DNA from 2 places in the Pseudomonas sp. H11T01 genome. Region 1 is predicted to be linked to the other one. Evidence: predicted binding sites of a transcription regulator. Region 1 holds the regulator's gene; the other holds the start of a gene.
The links. The regulator FliA, encoded in region 1, starts transcription of late flagellar genes. The targets are predictions, from matches to a motif close to CTAAAGTTTNNNNNNNNNNNGCCGNTAA.

Region 1 (7,947 bases):
GGGCGTATCCTCAATGTCTCCGTAACCCATGTCGACCCGGGCCAGTCCCTGGCGCAGGCGCTCGATCCGCTGCTGCGCAAGCGTGTGGTGTTGATCGATACCGCCGGCCTTCAGGCCAGCGATCCGGCACTGCGCATGCAGCTGGAAAGCCTGGCTGGTCGCGGGATCAAATCAAAAAATTATCTGGTGTTGGCAACAACCAGCCAGAAACAGGTTCTAACCGCCGCTTATCACAGTTACAAACGTTGTGGGCTGGCCGGCTGCATCCTGACTAAACTGGATGAAACGGCGAGTCTGGGCGAAGTGTTGAGCCTGGCGATCAGTCACGAGTTACCCGTTGCCTATCTGACCGATGGGCCACGGATTCCGGATGATCTGCACTTGCCGCGACGCCATCAATTGGTCAGTCGCGCCGTGAGTGTGCAGATGCAGGAAGAACCCAGCGAAGAAGCCATGGCTGATATGTTCGCTGACCTCTACCACAGTCCGACCAAGCGGGTCGGCTGAGGTAACAATGAATAGATTGCAGTGTACCTACATCGATGGTCTGCCATGCATTGTTCCAATGGTGAACGCGCAGCCAGTTATGTGGCCTCCGTCTAAGTAAGACAAGGTAAAGAACGAACATGGGCAGCATGCATCCCGTACAGGTGATTGCGGTGACCGGCGGCAAAGGTGGCGTCGGGAAGACTAACGTGTCAGTGAACTTGTCCCTGGCTCTGGCTGAGCTCGGCCGGCGCGTCATGCTGCTGGATGCCGATCTGGGGCTGGCGAACGTCGACGTTCTATTAGGGCTGACACCCAAGCGCACTCTGGCCGATGTGGTCGAGGGGCGCTGTGAACTGCGCGATGTATTGCTGCAGGGCCCCGGAGGGATTCGTATCGTCCCGGCGGCGTCCGGCACGCAGAGCATGGTGCATCTGAGTCCGGCTCAACATGCCGGGCTGATCCAGGCCTTCAGCGACATTGGCGACAACCTCGACGTGCTGGTGATCGACACCGCCGCCGGTATCGGCGAGTCAGTGGTCAGTTTCGTTCGCGCAGCCCAGGAAGTACTGTTGGTGGTCTGCGACGAGCCGACCTCGATCACGGATGCCTACGCGCTGATCAAATTGCTCAATCGCGATTACGGCATGAACCGCTTCCGTGTGCTCGCCAACATGGCGCAGAGCCCGCAGGAAGGGCGCAATCTGTTCGCCAAGTTGACCAAGGTCACGGATCGCTTCCTGGACGTGGCCTTACAATACGTCGGTGCGGTTCCCTATGACGAATGTGTGCGCAAGGCTGTGCAAAAGCAGCGTGCAGTCTATGAGGCCTTCCCGCGTTCGAAGTGCGCACTGGCGTTCAAAGCCATTGCTCAGAAAGTCGATACCTGGCCGCTGCCTGCCAATCCACGCGGGCATCTGGAATTTTTCGTCGAGCGACTCGTGCATCAAACGGCGGGTCCTGTTCTATGACAGCCAGCGGTTACAACCTTTACAAAGCCTCTGCACGTGACAGCCAGTACGAACTGATCGAGCGCTATGCGCCACTGGTCAAACGTATTGCCTACCACTTGCTGGCACGCCTGCCGGCCAGTGTTCAGGTCGAGGATCTGATCCAGGCCGGGATGATCGGCTTGCTGGAAGTGTCGACCAAATACGATGCCAGCAAGGGTGCGAGTTTCGAGACGTATGCAGGTATTCGCATTCGTGGCGCGATGCTCGATGAAGTGCGTAAAGGTGACTGGGCTCCACGTTCGGTACACCGCAATACCCGAATGGTCAGTGACGCAATCCGCTCAATTGAAGCTAAAACCGGTCGTGACGCTAAAGATCACGAGGTTGCGGCCGAACTCCAATTGAGTCTCGACGATTATTACGGGATTTTGAACGACACCTTGGGCAGCCGGTTGTTCAGCTTCGACGATCTGTTACAGGACGGCGAGCATGAAGGGCTGCATGAGGATGGCGCGAGTGCTCATCTCGAGCCGTCGCGTGACCTGGAAGATGAACGCTTCCAGGCTGCGTTGGCGGACGCGATTGCCAATTTGCCGGAGCGTGAGCGACTGGTGTTGGCGCTGTACTACGACGAAGAGCTGAACCTCAAGGAAATCGGTGAGGTCCTGGGGGTCAGCGAATCGCGGGTCAGCCAGTTACACAGCCAGTGCGCAGCCCGCTTGCGGGGGCGTTTGGGGGAGTGGCGAGCGCGTTGACTGGCAGTGTGGGGACACTGCGAACGAGGTTGGTACGGCGTTGTTGCTGCACCGATCACGGCCCGTTGTAATCCATACAACCGTTGAGTGTTACGCCGAATTGATTGAATGGCGTGTCCAGGTGCTGGGCGCGTTTTAAGACTGCTTGGAGGTCGAATTGGACAAGAACATGAAAATCCTCATCGTTGATGACTTCTCAACGATGCGGCGGATCATAAAAAACCTGTTGCGTGACCTTGGGTTCACCAACACGGTCGAGGCGGATGACGGTACTACCGCGATTCCGGTCCTCAACAGCGGGAGCATCGACTTTCTGGTAACAGACTGGAACATGCCCGGCATGACGGGTATCGACCTGCTGCGCCACGTGCGTGCCGATGAAAAGCTCAAGCACCTGCCGGTGTTGATGGTCACGGCCGAAGCCAAGCGCGAGCAAATCATCGAAGCCGCTCAGGCCGGTGTGAACGGCTATGTGGTCAAACCATTCACGGCTCAGGCGTTAAAAGAAAAGATTGAAAAAATCTTCGAACGCATCGGTTGATGACGTCCGCCACGGGGGAGCTATGGAGCAATACGAAACTTCACAGGGCGATTTTGAATCGACCCTGAAAAAACATGCCCGCGAATTGGTCGACAGCCTTGAAAAAGGCAAATTCGGCGACGCCGTACAACTGATCCATGAGCTCAACCAGACCCGTGATCGTGGCCTGTACCAGGAAGTCGGCAAGCTCACCCGCGAGCTGCATAGCGCAATCGTCAATTTTCAAATTGACCCGAATATGCCGCAAGCCGAGGAAGTTTCACAGATCACGGATGCCACTGAGCGCCTGTCCTATGTGGTCAGGCTGACCGAGGCTGCGGCCAACCGCACTATGGATCTGGTCGAGAACAGCACTCCCTTGGTCAATGGCCTGAGCAGCGAAGCTCAGGCCTTGAGTGTGGACTGGGGGCGGTTCATGCGCCGGGAAGTCGGAGCCGAAGAGTTCCGCGAACTGGCCCGGCGGGTAGAGGGTTTTCTGACGCGTAGCGAGCAAGAAACTCGCGTCGTGTCGAGCAATCTCAACGACATTCTGCTGGCTCAGGATTACCAGGACCTCACGGGGCAGGTGATCAAACGCGTGACTCAATTGGTCACGGAAGTCGAAAGCAACCTGCTCAAACTCGTGCTGATGGCCAGTCAGGTCGACCGCTTTGCGGGCATTGAACATGACCGTGAATCGATCCTCGCTGAAAAAGATCCGGAAAAACATCTGTCTCAGGGTGAAGGTCCGCAGATTCATGCCGATAAACGTGAAGACGTTATGTCCGGTCAGGACGATGTTGACGATTTGCTTTCCAGCCTTGGATTTTAGGCCGACCTAGTAGGAGCACCCATACACATGAGCTTCGGCGCCGATGAAGAGATCCTTCAGGATTTCCTGGTTGAGGCCGGCGAGATTCTTGAGCAACTGTCCGAACAACTGGTCGAGCTTGAAAGCCGACCCGATGATGCGGACCTGCTCAATGCAATTTTTCGCGGTTTTCACACTGTAAAAGGGGGCGCCGGCTTCCTCCAGCTCAATGAGCTGGTGGAGTGCTGTCACATCGCCGAGAACGTTTTCGACATCCTGCGCAAGGGTGAACGTCGCGTCGACTCGGAACTGATGGACGTGGTTCTGGAAGCGCTGGATGCGGTGAACGGCATGTTCACCGAAGTCCGCGAACGCACCGCGATCACCGCCGCAACGCCGGAATTGTTGGCCGCCTTGGCTCGTTTGGCCGAGCCTGCCACTGCCGATGTTGCAGCGGAGGTCGAAGTGAGTGTGGAGCCGGTCGCCGAGAGCGATTCGGGCGATGTCACCGACAACGAGTTCGAACTGCTGCTCGACTCGCTCAATGCGGTCAAAGCCCAGGCCGAAGCGCCTGCGGTGGTTGCGGCAGCTCCAGCCGCGGCTGGCAGCGATGAAATCACCGATGCCGAGTTCGAGTCGTTGCTCGATCAGCTGCACGGCAAGGGTCAGTTTGCCGTTGACGCAGTGGTCGCACCGGCTGAGCCTGCGGTACCCAAGGCTGCTGCGGCCAGCAACGAAATTACCGATGACGAATTCGAGGCATTGCTCGATCAGTTGCATGGCAAAGGTACGTTTGCGGTCGATGCGCTGGAGTCGGCTATCGCAGCGGTACCGGCAGCCGCAGCGCCAAGTGCCAAGGCGGCTGGCAGTGATCTGATTTCCGATCACGAATTCGAGTCGTTGCTCGACGAATTGCACGGCAAAGGCAAGTTCACCGAAGTGCCTGGCGCTGCTACTGCGGCAGTGGCGGCGCCTGTCGTCAAAGCGGTGGCCAAGCCTGTTGCAAAAGCACCTGAAGCCAAGGCTGAAGCGCCAAAACCGGCGGCTCCTGCTGCCGTTCCTGCACCGGCTGCGGCCAGGGCGCCTGCGGCTGCGCCCGCAGAAAAACCGGCCAGTGAAGCCGAGACCACCGTGCGGGTTGATACCGCGCGGCTGGACGAGATCATGAACATGGTCGGCGAGTTGGTACTGGTGCGTAACCGCTTGGTCCGTCTGGGCCTCAACAGCGGCGATGAAGCCATGTCCAAAGCCGTGTCGAACCTCGATGTGGTGACGGCCGACTTGCAGACCGCGGTGATGAAAACCCGGATGCAGCCGATCAAGAAAGTCTTCGGTCGCTTCCCGCGACTGGTTCGTGACCTGGCTCGCCAGTTGAAGAAAGAGATCAACCTGGAGTTGGTTGGCGAAGAAACCGACCTCGACAAGAACCTCGTCGAGGCTCTGGCCGACCCGCTGGTCCACTTGGTGCGCAACGCGGTCGATCACGGTATCGAGTCCCCGGAAGAGCGCGAAGCTTCGGGCAAGTCCCGTGGCGGCAAGGTGATTCTGGCGGCCGAACAGGAAGGCGACCACATCCTGCTGTCGATCTCTGATGACGGCAAAGGCATGGACCCTAATGTCCTGCGTTCCATCGCCGTGAAACGCGGCGTGATGGACAAGGATGCCGCTGATCGTCTGAGCGACACCGAATGCTACAACCTGATTTTTGCACCGGGTTTCTCGACCAAAACCGAGATTTCCGATGTGTCCGGTCGTGGCGTGGGCATGGACGTGGTGAAAACCAAGATTTCCCAGCTCAACGGTTCGATTAACATCTACTCGACCAAGGGCCAGGGTTCGAAGATCGTCATCAAGGTCCCGTTGACCCTGGCGATCATGCCAACGCTGATGGTCATGCTTGGCAACCAGGCCTTTGCTTTCCCGCTGGTCAACGTCAACGAGATTTTCCACCTCGACCTGTCGCGCACCAACGTGGTCGACGGCCAGGAAGTGGTCATCGTGCGCGACAAGGCGCTACCGCTGTTCTACCTCAAGCGCTGGCTGGTCGCCTCCGCCGCTCACGAAGAGCAGCGAGAAGGCCATGTGGTAATCCTTTCGGTGGGCACCCAGCGGATCGGCTTTGTTGTCGATCAACTGGTCGGTCAGGAAGAAGTGGTCATCAAGCCATTGGGCAAAATGCTTCAGGGAACCCCGGGCATGTCCGGCGCCACCATTACCGGTGACGGCCGCATCGCCTTGATTCTCGATGTCCCGAGCATGCTCAAGCGTTACGCCGCACGGCGTATTTGATTCTGGTGGTGCGGGGCGGTTTTGCCCCGCCCTGCCTAACGGAGTGTTTATGGTAGTCAAGGTCCTGGTGGTGGATGATTCAGGTTTTTTCCGCCGCCGCGTCTCGGAAATTCTTTCAGCGGATTCGAATATCCAGGTCGTCGGTACGGCGACCAACGGTAAAGAGGCGATCGATCAGGCACTGGCCCTCAAGCCAGACGTGATCACCATGGACTACGAGATGCCGATGATGGATGGCATCACGGCGGTGCGGCACATCATGCAGCGCTGTCCGACTCCGGTATTGATGTTCTCCTCGCTGACCCATGAAGGCGCCCGGGTAACCCTCGACGCGCTGGATGCCGGCGCGGTGGACTTCCTGCCGAAGAATTTCGAAGACATCTCGCGCAACCCCGAGAAGGTCAAGCAACTGCTGTGCGAGAAGGTTCATTCCATTTCGCGCAGTAACCGTCGTTTCAGTGCTTACAGTGCCCAGGCGCCGCAGCCTGTCGCTGCGCCCGCACCGACACCCGCTGTCAGCAGTTTGGGCAGCAATGCGCCTGCACGTCCGGCTCCGGTACCGATTCCTGCCCGTACGCAGGCTTCCAGCCCAAGCTCGCCGGCACCGAAACGCAAAGCCTACAAACTGGTCGCCATCGGCACGTCTACGGGCGGCCCGGTCGCGTTGCAGCGCGTGCTGACTCAGTTGCCGGCCAATTTCCCGGCGCCGATCGTGCTGATTCAGCACATGCCGGCGGCCTTCACCAAGGCGTTTGCCGAGCGTCTGGACAAGCTTTGCCGCATCAGCGTCAAGGAAGCCGAGGACGGCGATATCCTGCGTCCAGGTCTGGCCCTGCTGGCGCCAGGTGGCAAGCAAATGATGATCGACGGCCGTGGCGCGGTGAAAATCCTCCCGGGCGACGAGCGTCTGAACTACAAGCCGAGCGTGGACATCACCTTCGGTTCGGCCGCCAAATCCTACGGTGACAAAGTTCTGGCGGTGGTGCTCACCGGCATGGGCGCTGACGGTCGCGAAGGCGCGCGTCTGCTCAAGCAGGGCGGCAGTGCGATCTGGGCCCAGGACGAGGCAAGCTGCGTGATCTACGGCATGCCGATGGCCATCGTCAAAGCTGATCTGGCGGATGCCGTGTACGGCCTGGACGAGATTGGCAAGCATCTGGTCGAGGCGTGTATCTGATGGATGTTTTAAGCCTTATCGGGATCATCATGGCGTTTGTTGCCATCATTGGTGGTAACTACCTGGAGGGTGGTCATCTCGCCGCACTGGCCAACGGCCCGGCGGCGCTGATTGTGTTGGGCGGTACCGTCGGTGCTGCGTTGTTGCAGTCGCCCATGAGCGCCTTCAAGCGTGCCATGCAGATCCTTGGCTGGATTCTGTTTCCGCCCCGTGTCGATCTGGCCGGTGGCATCGATCGCGTGGTGAACTGGAGCCTGACCGCCCGCAAGGAAGGTTTGCTGGGGCTTGAAGGCGTGGCCGATGCCGAGCCCGACAACTATGCGCGCAAAGGCCTGCAACTGCTGGTCGACGGCGCCGAACCGGAATCGATCCGTAGCATTCTTGAGGTGGACTTCTACACCCAGGAAAGCCGCGACGTCGACGCCGCCAAAGTCTTTGAAAGCATGGGCGGTTACGCGCCGACCATCGGCATCATCGGTGCGGTCATGGGCCTGATCCATGTCATGGGCAACCTGGGTGACCCTTCGCAACTGGGCAGCGGGATCGCCGTGGCGTTCGTCGCGACCATCTACGGTGTTGCCAGCGCCAACCTGGTGCTGTTGCCGATTGCCAGCAAACTCAAGTCGATCGCCATGCGCCAGTCGCGTTATCGCGAAATGTTGCTCGAAGGCATTCTGTCGATTGCCGAAGGTGAGAACCCTCGTTCTATTGAATTGAAACTTCAGGGCTTCATGGACTAATGGAGGCAATGGACCATGGCTCGTCGTCGCCAACCTGAAGAACACGTCAACCACGAACGGTGGCTGGTGTCTTACGCCGACTTCATCACGCTGCTGTTCGCGTTTTTTGTGGTGATGTATTCGATCTCGTCGATCAATGAAGGCAAATACAAAGAGATTTCCCAGGCCCTGATCGGCGTGTTCAACAACCCGGAGCGCACCCTCAAGCCGATTCCT
Region 2 (7,947 bases), on a different contig from region 1:
CAAGCCATAGGCCACGTTGTCCCGTACGTTCATGTGCGGGAACAGTGCGTAATCCTGAAACACGGTATTCACGTCGCGCTGATACGGCGGTAACCCGGCGGCTTCTTCGCCATGAATACGGATCGAGCCGGTGCTCGGTTGTTCGAAACCGGCGATCAGGCGCAGGCAGGTGGTTTTGCCCGAGCCAGAAGGGCCAAGCATGGAAAAGAACTCGCCGTCCTGAATATCGATGGAGACCCGGTCAACGGCTTTCACATCGCCGAACTGACGGGAAACGTTGGTGAACTGGACTGCAAGCGTCATGGTGCGGTGCTCCAAAAAGGCGAGGGCCGTCGCAGCGGCCCTTGCCTGGACTTCTGAAAAAACAGTGATTCGAATATCAGCGTTGCTTTTTAGAAAGCATCGATTGCGTAAAGTCGTTTCGGGAGCGTAGCGAGCGGCGATTAGCCGTGTCCGGCCAGCGCACAGCCCCCGGAGCGTACGTCAGTACGTGAGGAGGCGAGCACTGCCCGGGCGCGGCTGGTCGACGCGCAGTAGCTACCGGAATGACTTTTATCGACCGCCCATGATCGCGATGTAATCCTGGGTCCAACGGCTGTACGGCACGAATTTGCCGCCCTCGGCCTGCGGGGTTTTCCAGAAAGCGATCTTGTCGAACTGGTCGAAACCGTTGGTTTTGCAGCCTTCAGCACCGAGCAATTCGCTCTCTTTGCAGGCCGCCGGAACCGCTGGCAGCGAGCCAAACCAGGCGGCTACATCACCCTGGACCTTGGGTTGCAGCGACCAGTCCAACCACTTGTAGGCGCAGTTGGGGTGCTTGGCCTCGGCGTGCATCATGGTGGTGTCGGCCCAGCCAGTGGCGCCTTCTTTGGGGATGGTCGAAGCGATCGGCTGTTTCTCGTTCATCAGGCCGTTGACCTGATACGGCCAGGAGCTGGAGGCCACCACACCTTCGTTTTTAAAGTCACTCATTTGCACGGTGGTGTCATGCCAGTAGCGGTGGATCAACGGTTGCTGGGCACGCAACAGATCAAGCACGGCTTTGTACTGGGTTTCAGTCAGTTCATAAGGGTTCTTGATGCCCAGTTCCGGTTTGCTCGACTTGAGGTACAGCGCCGCGTCGGCGATGTAGATCGGGCCGTCATAGGCCTGCACGCGACCCTTGTTGGACTTGCCGTCCGGCAGGTTCTGCGCATTGAACACTACGCCCCAGCTGTCAGGCGCCTGCTTGAAAACGTTGGTGTTGTACATCAGCACGTTCGGGCCCCACTGATAGGGCGCGCCGTAAGCCTGCTTGTTGACCACGTACCAAGGTCCGTCCTTGAGACGTGGATCGATGTTCTTCCAGTTCGGGATCAGCGAGGTGTTGATCGGCTGTACACGCTTGCCGGCAATCAAGCGCAAGGAGGCGTCGCCGGAAGCGGTGACCAGGTCGTAACCACCCTTGGCCATGAGGCTGACCATCTCATCGGAGGTGCCGGCGGTTTTGACGTTGACCTTGCAGCCGGTCTCTTTCTCGAAACCGGTCACCCAGTCGTAGTTCTTGTCGCTTTCGCCACGTTCGATGTAACCCGGCCAGGCGACGATATCCAGTTGACCCTCGCCGGCACCAACGGCTTTCAGCGGTTCGGCGGCCTGGATGCTGGCACTGGCCAGTAGTGCGGTAGTGATTGCACTGAGCAGTGCGGTCTTGTGCACGAACATGGGGTTTCCCTCTTCTTTAATTATGGTCGGGGCAGTTTTGAACGTACTGAACGTGGTGAAGCTATGCCTGTTGAGGCTATTTATTAGAGTAGTGCGTTATTTAAGGTCATTGCCGTGGCGGGCCATGATGTGCCGTACCACGCTGTAATCCTGTAGCGAATCGCTGGACAGATCCTTGCCATAACCCGAGCGTTTCAAGCCGCCGTGGGGCATTTCGCTGACCAGCATGAAATGGCTGTTGATCCAGGTGCAGCCGTACTGCAACCGCGCCGCGACCTGCATTGCCTTGTCCAGATTCTGGGTCCAGACGGACGAGGCGAGGCCGTATTCAGAGTCGTTGGCCCAGTCCACTGCTTGCTCCAGTTCCTCGAAGCGGGTCACGGTGACCACCGGGCCGAAGACTTCGCGCTGGACGATCTCATCGCTCTGCTTGCAACCGGCGAGCAGGGTGGGCTGGTAGTAGAAGCCCGCCCCGGAATGCACGGCGGCACCGGTGACGCGCTCGATGTGTGGCTGGCCGAGAGCACGTTCAACGAAGCTGGCGACGCGGTCGCGCTGGCGGGTGCTGATCAGCGGGCCGATCTCGTTGTCGGCGTCGCGTTTGCCGGCAAAGCGCAGGCTGCTGACGGCGGCGCCGAGGTCGGCCACCAGGCGATCATGAATCCCGGCCTGAGCATAGATCCGGCACGCTGCGGTGCAGTCCTGCCCTGCGTTGTAGTAACCGTAGCTGCGCACGCCTTCGACCACAGCCTGAAGGTCGGCGTCGTTGCAGACGATCACCGGTGCTTTGCCGCCGAGTTCAAGGTGGGTGCGTTTCAGGGTTTTCGCCGCGGCCTGAAGGATTTTCTGCCCGGTGACGATATCGCCGGTCAGCGAGACCATGCGCACTTTCGGGTGGCTGACCAAATGGCTGCCAACACCTTCACCACCACCGCAGATGATGTTGATCACCCCGCGTGGCAGCAACTCGGCCAGCGCCGGGGCCAGGGCCAGAATCGACAGCGGCGTGTGTTCGGACGGCTTGAACACCAAGGTGTTGCCCGCCGCCAGGGCCGGGGCGATTTTCCAGGCGGCCATCATGATCGGGTAGTTCCACGGAGCGATGGAGGCCACCACGCCAATCGGATCGCGGCGGACCATGCTGGTGTAGCCCGGCAGGTATTCGCCACTGAGCTGGCCAGTCTGGCAACGCACCGCGCCGGCGAAGAAGCGGAACACGTCGACCGTAGCGCTCAAATCGTCCTGACGTGCCAGGTGCAGCGGTTTTCCGCAGTTCAGCGATTCGAGGCGGGCGAGGTGGTCGGCTTGTTTTTCCACTGCGTTGGCAATGGCCAAGAGAATGTTCGAGCGTTGCTGCGGCGTGGTCCGCGACCAGCCGGCAAACGCGCGGTGGGCAGCCAGAACGGCGCTTTCGACCTGTTCGGTACTGGCTTCGGCGATGCGCGTCAGCACTTCACCCGTGGCCGGGTTGAGGATAGGTTCGACAAAACCCTGACCTGCGACTAATTCACCATCGATCAATAAAGCGGTGAACAACGGAGTCTGCGCGCCAGCCATTTTTCGGGTTCTCTTTTCTTGTGTGGCCATGGTGCTCCCTTGCGACTGGAGCCCGACCTTTTATAGATGCATAAAGACTAGTGGTCGGGCGTGAGGTCGACAAATACTAAATACTGAAGGCTGCGTTCGATTAAATAGATGGCTTGCGTCCGGCGTGAGGTTGCTCGCGGGCCACGGTCAAAAATGGGTCCACCAACGCCGGTCTTGCAGTGCCGCGGCGCCAAGCCAGGCCGACGTCGAGGGTCTGGCTGAGGTCGGCCAGCGGGCGGGCTTCGATGATGTCGCCTTCCAGTGACCAGGGGCGATATGTCATGTCAGGCTGGATCGACACCCCCAACCCGGCTGCCACCAGGCTTCGTACCGCTTCGGTCGAGGCCGTGCGCAAGGTGATGCGCGGCTGCAATCCCGCGCCGGACCACATGCGCTGGGCGTTGCGGTCCATTTCGTCGACGTTGAGCTGAATCAGCGGTTCGCGTGCGACATCGGCGAGGTTGATGCTGTCGTGTTCCAGCAGTGGGTGCTGAGCCGGCAGCCACAGGCGATGGGGCGAGTGGGTGAGCACTTCGGTTTGCAGGGCGTGGCGGTCTTCAAGATTGGACAGAATCAGCACGCCGACATCGATTTCACCGCTGACCAGCAAGTGTTCGATATACGGCCGCTCATCCTCCATCACGCGAATTTCCACGTTCGGGTAGGCACGCTGGAAACGAGTCAGTAAATCGGCGAGGTAGTAACCGGCCACCAGGCTGGTCACGCCGACAATCAACTGCCCGGCGACCTGATCGGTGCTTTGCTGCAGGCTGCGCTTGGCATTGTCGACAGTGGCCAGGATCAAGTGCGCCTGGCGCAGAAACTGGTGGCCCTGGTGGGTCAGGGTCATGCCCTTGGCGTGGCGATTGAAGAGGCTGACGCCGATTTCCTGCTCCAGTTGCTGGATTGCCAGGGTCAATGTCGATTGGGAAATGTACACCGCCTGGGCGGCGGCCGAGATCGAACCCGTCTCGGCCACGGCGATGAAGTGACGGATCTGACGCAGGGTCATCATGGGGGGAAATACCGGTTGGGCGGTTTTATAGATTTGCTTGAGTGTATATCTTTTTAATCGATGGCTTAGTTCACAACCGGGACTTCGGCAAGGGCCAGGCAACATCTGGAAGCACTCTCGAAAACTGGAGGCGAGCACTTCGATCTACGCTGCTGGCCTTGATGATCCGGTTAAGCTCAATGGGTGGAGGCGGCAAATGAATACACGTGGATTGCTCGATCAGTTACTCAAGTCCGGTCAGGATATGTTTCAAAACAAGGCCAGCGGTACTCAGAACACATCGGCAGGCTCGGATAAGGGCGCACTGGGCAGCTTGCTCGGCGGCGGCTCCGGTGGGCTCGGCAGTCTGCTTTCAGGGGCTGGCGGCGGTGCTTTGGCGGCAGGCGCCATGGGCCTGTTGCTGGGAAACAAAAAAGCCCGGAAGTTTGGCGGCAAGGCGTTGACCTACGGCGGTCTCGCCGCGTTGGGTGTGTTGGCCTACAAGGCTTATGGCAATTGGCAGGCGCAACAGGCTGGCGCGCCGCAGGCAGAGCCGCGAACCATCGACCGCTTGCCCGCAGCGCAAGTTGAATTGCACAGCCAGGCGATCCTCAAGGCGCTGGTCGCCGCCGCCAAGGCTGACGGCCATGTCGATGACCGCGAGCGTGCGCTGATCGAGGGCGAATTCACCAAACTGGATAGCGATCAGGATCTGCAACGCTGGCTGCACGCTGAACTTAACAAGCCATTGGACCCGGCCGACGTCGCTCGCGCCGCCAGCACCCCGGAAATAGCCGCAGAGATGTACATCGCCAGCGTGATGTTGGTGGACGAGGAAAGCTTCATGGAGAAGTCCTACCTGGATGAACTGGCCCGTCAGCTCAACCTTGAGCCAGGCTTGAAAGCCGAACTTGAAAAGCAGGTTCGCCAGGCTTCGATGTAAGCCGTGCGGCCCTCTTCGCTTGCCCGCGCATTCATTGATGATCGTTCCCACGCTCTGCGTGGGAATGCCGCCCTGGACGCTCTGCGTCCGCTCCAAATGTGACGCGGAGCGTCACGAGATGCATTCCCACGCAGCGTGGGAACGATCTGACCTTTTGGGCACCACACCATTTTCAGCCCCTGCAATGACCAAACCACGGTCTTTTTCTTCCGAATCGTCACTAGCAGCGTTCGCCGCATCTGTCCCAGAGTAGCCATCCAGAGCGGATGCTGGCTTTTCTCTCCTCTGAGTGAGACGTGGTGCGCAACCCGCTGATAAAGGATGGCGCGCCCTCGGCTATACTCCGCCTCATTTGAATGGCCTCGAGGACTGACTGTGAAGAACTGGACGTTGCGCCAACGCATTTTGGCGAGCTTTGCGGTAATTATCGCCATCATGTTGCTGATGGTCCTGGTCTCGTACTCCAGTCTGCTGAAGATTGAATCCAGCGAGAAAACGGTGCAGACGGATGCCGTTCCGGGGCTGTACTACAGTTCGATGATTCGCAGCGCTTGGGTCGACGGTTATGTCCTGACCCAGCAGGTGGTTGACCTCTCCGGGCATCGTGACATAACTGCCGCCGACAAGGCGCTGTACAAGAGCTTCGAAGAGCGCCTGAAAGCGGAAATGAACAACTATCGAACAACCATCTTTGATCCCGAGGATCAGGCCTCTTTCGATGAGTTCGAAGTGCGTCATCAAGCGTTCAATCAGGCACTGACGAAAGTCATCGATCTCTATCAGCGCAAAGAATACGAACAGGCCCGCGTCTCGCTGGAGAATGAACTGACGCCGGCGTGGGTTGCTGGTCGCCAGCATTTGAACAGCGTGATCGATCGCAATCGTGATCAGGCCGGCAACGCTACCGAGGCGATCGCCCAGGCGGTCACTGCGGCAAAAATCAGCATGGGCGTCTCTTTACTGGTCGCGGTGTTTGCTGCCGGTCTGTGCGGTCTGCTGTTGATGCGCGCGATCATGGCGCCGATGAACCGGATTGTGCAGATCCTCGACATCATGCGTACAGGTGACTTGAGCAAGCGCTTGAATCTGGAACGCAAGGACGAATTCGGTGCGGTAGAAACGGGCTTCAACGACATGATGACCGAGCTCACCTCGCTGGTGTCCCAGGCCCAGCGCTCTTCGGTGCAGGTCACCACGTCGGTCACGGAAATCGCGGCCACCTCCAAGCAGCAGCAGGCGACCGCGACGGAAACCGCCGCCACTACGACGGAAATCGGCGCCACTTCGCGGGAAATCGCAGCGACCTCCCGGGATCTGGTGCGCACCATGACCGAAGTCTCCACAGCCGCCGATCAGGCTTCGGTGCTGGCCGGCTCCGGTCAGCAAGGACTGGCCCGTATGGAGGAGACCATGCACTCGGTGATGGGGGCGGCCGATCTGGTCAACGCCAAGCTGGCGATCCTCAACGAGAAGGCCGGCAACATCAATCAGGTGGTGGTGACCATCGTCAAGGTTGCCGACCAGACCAACCTGTTGTCCCTCAACGCCGCGATCGAAGCCGAGAAGGCCGGTGAATATGGCCGTGGTTTCGCTGTGGTCGCTACCGAAGTACGGCGCCTGGCGGATCAGACGGCTGTCGCTACCTACGACATCGAGCAGATGGTCCGTGAGATCCAGTCTGCTGTGTCGGCGGGTGTGATGGGCATGGACAAATTCTCCGAAGAAGTACGCCGCGGAATGTCCGAGGTGCAGCAGGTCGGCGAGCAGTTGTCGCAGATTATTCATCAGGTTCAGGCGCTGGCGCCGCGCGTGCTGATGGTCAATGAAGGCATGCAGGCTCAGGCCACCGGCGCCGAGCAGATTAACCACGCGTTGGTGCAGTTGGGTGATGCCAGCAGCCAGACGGTGGAGTCCCTGCGTCAGGCCAGCTTCGCCATCGACGAGTTGAGTCAGGTGGCGGTGGGGCTGCGTGGCGGCGTCTCGCGTTTCAAAGTCTGATGAGCGAGCTCGCGGCGAAACGCGGCGCAGGAATGCCGCCAAAACAGTCGTTGTTTTTGCTGTTCCGCATTGGCAACGAACGCTATGCCCTGCAAGCCATTGAGGTGGCTGAAGTGCTGCCGCGCCTGCCACTCAAACCGATCGCGAAGGCACCTTTTTGGGTCGCCGGGGTGTTTGCCTACCGTGGCGCGGTGGTGCCGGTGATCGACCTCAGCGCGCTGACTTTTGGCCAGCCTGCGCAGGTGCGCACCAGCACGCGCCTGGTGCTGGTGCACTATCAGCCGCAAGCGTCCGGGCCCGGGCAATTGCTCGGGCTGATCCTGGAACAGGCCACCGATACCCTTCGCTGCAACCCCGCGGACTTTCAGCCCTATGGCCTGGACAATCGCCAAGCGCCTTATCTGGGACCGGTACGCGAAGATCAGCAGGGCTTGCTGCAATGGATTCGGGTCGCTGATTTGCTCAATGCCGAGGTTCGTGCATTGCTGTTCCCGTCGCCGCCACTGAATCTCGCTCTGATTGAGGAGCGTCCATGAGTAGCGATCAACGCTTTTTCGACTTTCTCAAGGAGCGCATCGGCCTGGACGTGGCGTCCGTGGGGGAGGCGCTCATTGAGCGGGCTGTCCGTCAGCGCACCACGGCTCAGCAGGCGCTGACTGCCGACGAGTACTGGCACACGTTGCAAGGATCGCGGGATGAACAGCAGGCGCTGATCGAAGCC

Region 2: the regulator FliA is predicted to act here: its motif matches at 5,543-5,570, upstream of ACN1C3_RS13065 (methyl-accepting chemotaxis protein).

Annotation. Positions count from the first base shown of each region.
Region 1 is NZ_JBLYED010000041.1:6,063-14,009, forward strand. It holds gene flhF (flagellar biosynthesis protein FlhF) at 1-507, shown strand, start outside; gene fleN (flagellar synthesis regulator FleN) at 627-1,457, shown strand; gene fliA (RNA polymerase sigma factor FliA) at 1,454-2,194, shown strand; gene ACN1C3_RS31355 (chemotaxis response regulator CheY) at 2,364-2,735, shown strand; gene ACN1C3_RS31360 (protein phosphatase CheZ) at 2,758-3,546, shown strand; gene ACN1C3_RS31365 (chemotaxis protein CheA) at 3,574-5,814, shown strand; gene ACN1C3_RS31370 (protein-glutamate methylesterase/protein-glutamine glutaminase) at 5,864-6,991, shown strand; gene ACN1C3_RS31375 (flagellar motor protein) at 6,991-7,731, shown strand; gene motD (flagellar motor protein MotD) at 7,747-7,947, shown strand, end outside.
Region 2 is NZ_JBLYED010000008.1:146,981-154,927, reverse strand. It holds gene ACN1C3_RS13090 (ABC transporter ATP-binding protein) at 1-303, opposite strand, end outside; gene ydcS (putative ABC transporter substrate-binding protein YdcS) at 553-1,704, opposite strand; gene ACN1C3_RS13080 (gamma-aminobutyraldehyde dehydrogenase) at 1,801-3,291, opposite strand; gene ACN1C3_RS13075 (LysR family transcriptional regulator) at 3,392-4,306, opposite strand; gene ACN1C3_RS13070 (tellurite resistance TerB family protein) at 4,503-5,228, shown strand; gene ACN1C3_RS13065 (methyl-accepting chemotaxis protein) at 5,604-7,226, shown strand; gene ACN1C3_RS13060 (chemotaxis protein CheW) at 7,226-7,762, shown strand; gene ACN1C3_RS13055 (CheR family methyltransferase) at 7,759-7,947, shown strand, end outside.